Regions from separate parts of the Vibrio sp. 811 genome, predicted to be linked through region 2. Evidence: predicted binding sites of a transcription regulator. Region 2 holds the regulator's gene; the other holds the start of a gene.
The links. The regulator PurR, encoded in region 2, represses purine synthesis genes. The targets are predictions, from matches to a motif close to TNANGNAAACGTTTNCNTNA.
Positions count from the first base shown of each region.

Region 1: a site for PurR is predicted at 1,995-2,014, ahead of folD (bifunctional methylenetetrahydrofolate dehydrogenase/methenyltetrahydrofolate cyclohydrolase FolD). Genes of this name have one in related genera too.

Region 1 covers NZ_JAWOUB010000011.1:60,782-64,379, forward strand. Annotated here, with positions in the region: gene fabG (3-oxoacyl-ACP reductase FabG) at 1-412, shown strand, start outside; gene R7Q46_RS16280 (beta-ketoacyl-ACP synthase) at 409-1,632, shown strand; tRNA gene R7Q46_RS16285 (tRNA-Arg) at 1,804-1,880, opposite strand; gene folD (bifunctional methylenetetrahydrofolate dehydrogenase/methenyltetrahydrofolate cyclohydrolase FolD) at 2,084-2,944, shown strand; gene R7Q46_RS16295 (NupC/NupG family nucleoside CNT transporter) at 3,013-3,598, opposite strand, start outside.
Region 2 covers NZ_JAWOUB010000002.1:580,033-583,630, forward strand. Annotated here, with positions in the region: gene torR (two-component system response regulator TorR) at 1-396, opposite strand, end outside; gene torD (molecular chaperone TorD) at 663-1,310, shown strand; gene purR (HTH-type transcriptional repressor PurR) at 1,779-2,783, shown strand; cyclic di-GMP riboswitch class I at 3,071-3,160, shown strand; gene R7Q46_RS06445 (TfoX/Sxy family DNA transformation protein) at 3,277-3,598, shown strand, end outside.

The DNA.
Region 1 (3,598 bases), on a different contig from region 2:
TGGTGTGATTCATACCAACTTAGATAGCTTCTACAACGTTCTTCACCCTTGTGTTATGCCAATGGTGCAAAAGCGCAAAGGAGGCCGAATTGTTACCCTTGCATCAGTATCTGGCCTGATGGGTAACCGTGGTCAAACCAACTACAGCGCAGCAAAAGCGGGCGTAATTGGTGCGACAAAATCACTCGCACTTGAACTGGCAAAACGCAAAATCACCGTTAACTGCGTTGCACCAGGACTTATCGACACAGGCATGGTAGACGAACACGTGAAAGAACACGCGATGCCGCAAATTCCTCTGCGCCGCATGGGAGAGCCAGAAGAAGTTGCTGGTTTAGTCAGTTACCTTATGTCTGACATCGCAGGCTATGTAACTCGCCAAGTCATTTCGGTAAACGGAGGCCTAGTATGAGCCGTCGAGTTGTTGTAACCGGAATGTCGGGTGTGACTGCGTTTGGTAACGATTGGCAATCTGTCGAACCAAAACTGCGTGACTGCCAGAACGCGACGCAATACATGCCTTCTTACGAACAGTATGATGGTTTGAACACCAAGCTCGCGGCACCAATTTTAGATTTTGAACTGCCAAAGCACTACAAGCGCAAGCAAGTACGCGGCATGGGGCGTGTTTCCAAATTGGCGACCGTCGCAACAGAAAACGCACTGAGCCAAGCAGGTTTGATTGGTAACGGCGTACTCACCAATGGTCAAACGGGTATCGCATACGGCTCATCAACAGGCAGTACTGACGCCATCGGCGCATTTGGTGTCATGCTGAATGAGAAAACCACGAAAGCGATCACCGCAACGACTTACGTGCAGATGATGCCGCATACCACAGCAGTGAACGTTGGTCTATTTTTCGGTTTGAAAGGCCGAGTGATCCCAACCAGCAGTGCATGTACCTCTGGCAGCCAAGCAATCGGCTACGCCTACGAAGCGATCAAACATGGCTACCAAACGGTAATGGTTGCTGGTGGCGCTGAAGAATTGTGCCCAACGGAATCCGCTGTCTTCGATACCCTTTTTGCCACCAGTCTGAAGAATGAAGACCCGAAAAGCACACCAAGACCTTATGACTCCGATCGCGATGGTTTGGTGATTGGTGAAGGTGCGGGAACACTGGTTCTGGAAGAGTACGAACACGCCGTCGCTCGTGGCGCGAAAATCTATGCAGAAATCATCGGTTTTGCCAGCAACTGTGATGCCGCACACGTCACTCAACCACAGATGGAAACCATGCAAATCTGTATGGAAATGGCTTTGCAAAACGCGGGCATTCCTGCTGAGAAGATCGACTATGTATCTGCTCACGGCACTGCCACCGACCGCGGCGATATTGCGGAAAGCAACGCAACAGCGAATGCTCTGGGCAAAGTGCCAATCAGTTCACTCAAGAGCTACTTTGGCCACACACTAGGCGCCTGTGGCGCGATTGAAGCGTGGCTAGGTTTAGAAATGATGCACACAGGTTGGTTTAACCCAACGCTCAACCTAGAAAACCTCGACGAGCAATGTGGCGATTTAGACTACATCGCTGGACAAGGTCGAGAGCTGGACGTGAAATATTTGATGAGTAACAACTTCGCCTTTGGCGGCATCAACACCTCCATCATCTTTAAAAAGATGTAATTCCCTTAATAAATGCAAAAGCGCTGGTTAACCAGCGCTTTTTTGTTGGTGGCTATCCAGATTGCTAGAGAATGCCATTCAAAAGTTGTAGATAGAGTGGCAATTACAGCCAAAAACCTAAAAACGACAAAGCCCCGACAACTCAAAGAGTTATCGGGGCTTTTGAATAAATGGCACGCCCTATTGGATTCGAACCAATGACCACATCCTTAGAAGGGACGTGCTCTATCCAGCTGAGCTAAGGGCGCGCTACAGGGACAGGATTATACGAGTTCAAACGGGTAAATCAACGGGTTTTCATAACATTCTGATCTGAATGCCTAAAAAAAGTCCATTAAAACGCTTAATGTTCAAAAACACCACAAAGCAAACGTTTGCGTATGGATGTTGATAAGAAATTCTGCGACAATGCGCCGCAGATAATCTGCCTTCTTAATTTATAAGGAAAGTCATGACTGCTCAAAATATAGACGGAACTCTCATTTCCCAAACTGTTCGATCCGAAGTGGCTGCACGTGTTAAAGCACGTGTTGAAGCTGGGCTACGTGCTCCTGGTTTAGCAGTGGTTCTAGTTGGTGAAGATCCTGCTTCTCAGGTTTATGTCGGTAGCAAACGCCGCGCATGTGAAGAAGTTGGGTTTGTTTCTAAGTCTTTTGACCTTCCTGCGTCTAGCTCAGAAGAAGAGTTACTAGCGCTGATTGATGAATTAAACAGCGATGATGAAATTGACGGCATTCTAGTGCAATTACCCCTTCCTGCGGGCATAGACACAACACATGTTTTAGAGCGCATTCACCCAGAGAAGGACGTGGATGGCTTCCACCCTTATAACGTTGGCCGTCTTGCGCAACGTATTCCAAAGCTTCGCTCTTGCACGCCAAAGGGCATCATTACCCTACTCGACCGTTACAACATTGAGCTACGTGGTAAACATGCGGTTGTGGTTGGCGCATCAAACATTGTTGGTCGTCCAATGACACTTGAGCTGCTGCTTGCGGGCTGCACAACAACAACATGTCACCGTTTTACCAAAGACCTAGAGAGTCATGTGCGTCAAGCTGACGTTGTCGTGGTTGCGGTTGGTAAGCCTAACTTCATCCCTGGTGAGTGGATTAAAAAAGGCGCAGTGGTGGTCGATGTCGGTATTAACCGTCTTGATTCAGGCAAACTAGTTGGTGACGTGGAATACGACAAAGCACGTGAAAGTGCGAGCTTTATTACTCCTGTTCCTGGTGGTGTTGGCCCAATGACCGTCGCAAGTTTAATTGAGAACACAATGCTCGCTTGCGAACAGTTCCACACAGACAAATAATGTAAAACTTCAGATACGAAAAAGGCTCCGCAAGGAGCCTTTTTGCTAATTGTTGATATCTATTTCAATTACAGACTTAAAATCACGCCCGCAATCGAAGCGCTCATTAAGTTCGCCATGACACCAGCGATAATCGCACGGAAACCATGCTTAGAAACAAATGCACGCTTTTCTGGTACCAATGAGCCCAACCCACCAATCAGCATCGCCATGCTTGAGATGTTTGCAAAGCCACACAAAGCAAACGTCACGATTGCTTGTGAGTGTTCACTAAGTTGAGACTTCACTTCTGCAAGCTGGATGAAAGCGACGAACTCATTCACCACAATCTTGTTACCAATCAGCGAGCCTGCTGTGGTTGCTTCTTGCCATGGTATACCCAACAACCAAGCGACTGGCGCAAACACAAAACCTAGGATGAGCTCAAAACTTAATGGTGTCCCAATAAGATCACCTATCCAGCCTAACATGCCGTTTAGCATTGCAATGACACTAATAAACGCCAGTAACGTACCACCGACCGATACAGCAATGCGTACACCCGCCATGGCACCATCGGCTAATGCTTCTACTACGTTGGTTGCACGTGGAATTTCAACTTGGCTAATGTCGATATCTGCTGCTTTATCCGTATCTTCTGGCATTAAAATTTTT
Region 2 (3,598 bases):
TTCATTCGCTTTCGAGCTGCCACTGCGCGCTGCTGAAATACGCCACAGCAAGTTTTTAACGCGAACTAACAGCTCTCTCAGTTCAAAAGGTTTTGTCACATAATCGTCAGCACCCATTTCTAGGCCTACGATTTTATCAATGCTATCCGTGCGTCCTGTTACTAATATGATACCAATATCCGATTGGCTACGTAACTCACGAGTAAGCATCAGGCCGTCTTCACCAGGCAGGTTAATATCCAGCATGATCAGGTCTACATCGCCCGCTTGCAAAACTTCACGCATTTCTGCGCCACTCTCTGCTTCGCTGACTTGGTAGCCCTCATTTTGGAAATATCCCGCAAGCTTACTACGAGTTACAACATCATCTTCTACGACTAATACGTGATAGCTCATTTACACCACTTTTCTGTCTTCTTATTATCCAAGACGTATTCTATTCATAACTAGTAACATTTCTAGTCATAGATACATTAAAACGCAAGATTTAGCGTTTTTATTGATTCAAAACAAGCTTGCCCATTGCTATTAATAAACGGTCATTTTTGACCATAAAACATAACAATTATAGTTACTGCTATTCATTTTAATTGATTACACTTAGGGGATATCCCTAATTGACTTTGTGATGCATGACTTGAAGCATCATTCAGGAGCCCAAAATGCAAGAAGTGAAAGCTTTTAATGAAAAACGCGCTGAAATTTACTGGTGGTTTTCGAGCTTGTTCGCAAAAGAACTAACAGAGAAAGAATTGGAAGCCTATCACAGTGTTGAAATTCGCAGTTTTCTCGCAGGTTTAGGTGAAAATGAGTCGCTAAAACCAGCCGTTGATAGCCTAGTTGATGCGCTGAATCGGTTACAAGATCGTGAAGATGCACAACTAGAGCTTGCAGCTGACTTTTGTGAACTGTTTTTGAAGACAGAAAAATACGGCGCTCTTCCTTACGCATCCATGTACATTGGTGAATCAGGTTTACTGAATGACAAGCCAGCTGAGGAAATGGAAAAGTTGATGACTGAATTTGGCGTTCAAGTAGACGAAAACCTAAAGGAACCTGCGGATCACTTAGCCGTTGAGCTCGACTTTCTCGGGAACATGATTATCCGCTCAAACGAGCTTGAACAAGAAAAACACATGGAAGAAGCCTTCGTTAAACAAAACGACTTTATCCAGCAACAATTGATGTCTTGGTTACCTCAGTTTTCAGACAAATGTAAACAATTCGACGAATTTGGATTTTACTCGAGTGTCGCGAAACTATTAGTTGCATTTTGTAAACTAGACAGCGCCTACGTTCTTGGTGAATAATTGCCGCCTATTTTTAGGGAGCCTGCCTATCGGGCTTCCTGTATGCCTGAAAGTGACCAATTGTAAGTAACTTGGGTATAATATTCGTTTGCCTTAACTTAGCGCAAAGACGCTTGGTTATTTAGCAGTCAAAATGTGACTTCAAATACACAAATCTCTTGCTGAAAACATTGCTAGTCAGTCCACATAGGGCTAAAATGTGAGCGCAAACGATTAAATATGATTTATATGTAAACCGCTGAAATATAGCGGTTTTTGTGTTTTCTTAACAGGTTGATGGCAATTTCTCATCAGATAGAAAAAAGATAAAATTCATCGACCGATGCTGCTACGCACCCTTTTGTCGCACTTGGATCAACCGCTGCCGAGACACTTAGCGCCAATTTTATATTGCTAGGTGTGAAACCATTAGAGCATCAGGTACATCCAATACGACATATTTCAGTAGCTCGATACAGGACACCATTTATGGCCACGATAAAAGACGTTGCTCGCTTAGCCGGCGTTTCCACTACGACAGTTTCGCACGTTATCAATAAAACGCGTTTCGTTGCAGAAGCAACGCAAGAAAAAGTAATGAAAGCCGTTGACGAGCTGAATTACGCGCCAAGTGCCGTTGCACGCAGCCTAAAATGCAACTCAACTCGTACGATTGGCATGTTAGTAACTCAATCAACTAACCTATTTTTCTCAGAAGTGATTGATGGCGTTGAGAGCTACTGTTACCGCCAAGGCTATACTCTGATTTTATGTAACACAGGCGGGATTTACGAAAAACAACGCGATTACATTCGTATGCTGGCTGAAAAGCGCGTTGATGGCATCCTAGTGATGTGTTCTGACTTAACCGAAGAACTAAAAGAGATGCTTGACCGTCATGCGGACATTCCTAAAGTGGTCATGGATTGGGGCCCAGAGAGCTCACAAGCAGACAAGATCATGGATAACTCAGAAGAAGGTGGCTACATTGCAACCAAACATCTGATTGACAATGGTCATACGGATATCGCTTGTCTAAGCGGTCATTTTGAAAAGCTTGCTTGCCAAGAGCGCATTGCAGGTTTCCGTCGCGCAATGAGTGAAGCGAACCTAGCTGTAAATGAAGACTGGATCCTTGAAGGTAACTTTGAATGTGATACGGCCGTATTAGTTGCAGATAAAATTACCGCAATGGACAAGCGCCCGACGGCGGTATTCTGTTTTAACGACACAATGGCTCTAGGCCTAATGAGCCGCTTGCAACAAAACGGGATCAAAATTCCTGAAGATATTTCAGTGATCGGCTACGACAACATCGAGCTTGCGGAATACTTCTCTCCACCGCTAACGACTATCCACCAACCTAAACGTCGTGTTGGTAAAAATGCATTCGAAATTCTACTTGAGCGTATCAAAGATAAAGAACACGAAAAACGAATTTTCGAAATGCAACCTGAGCTTGTAATTCGAAATACTGTGAAAAAAATGAACTAAATTTCACTGTATTTAACCGTGTTAAATAAGCGCTCTACAGGGGCGCTTATTTTTTTGGGAAAATTAAGTGTTCTCTAATACTTCACACAGCTCTAATAACAATTGACTAACGTTAACTCCCTGTTTTATATAAATGTAATATATATTAAGAACTCCTTTTCAAAGGCCAATTTGCACCTTTCCATATGCAAAATAGAGCATTCAATCTATCATTTTTATTGAACCGAAATCACACTTTTAACGCTAAACCGTGATGTTAATTCAATATAAGAAGTATGCTCATTGTGTCACGCACAGGGCAAACCATTCGAAAGAGTGGGACGCAAAGCCTCCGGCCTGAACCATATTACGATATGGAAGGTAGCGGGGTTACCGATGGCAAGTGTGTAAGCAATGACTTTACTCTGTAATGACATTGTTTTTACGCATGTTTGCTACTCTCTCGGACCTGACTTTTGGTGGCGTAATATTAATTACACCGAGATAACAAAACATGGATAAACCGATACTCAAAGACTCTATGAAGCTATTTGAGGCACTTGGTAATATCAAGTCGCGCTCAATGTTTGGTGGCTTCGGACTATTCGCTGATGAAACAATGTTTGCACTAGTGGTAAACAATCAGCTTCATATCAGAGCAGACCAAAAAACTTCATCTGACTTCGAGAAACAAGGGCTAAAGCCTTACGTTTATAAAAAACGTGGCTTTCCAGTCGTTACAAAGTACTACGCTATTTCCAGCGATTTATGGGAATCAAGCGAACGCTTAATCGAAGTAGCGAATCAATCATTGAAAAAGGCAAAGCTTGAGAAAG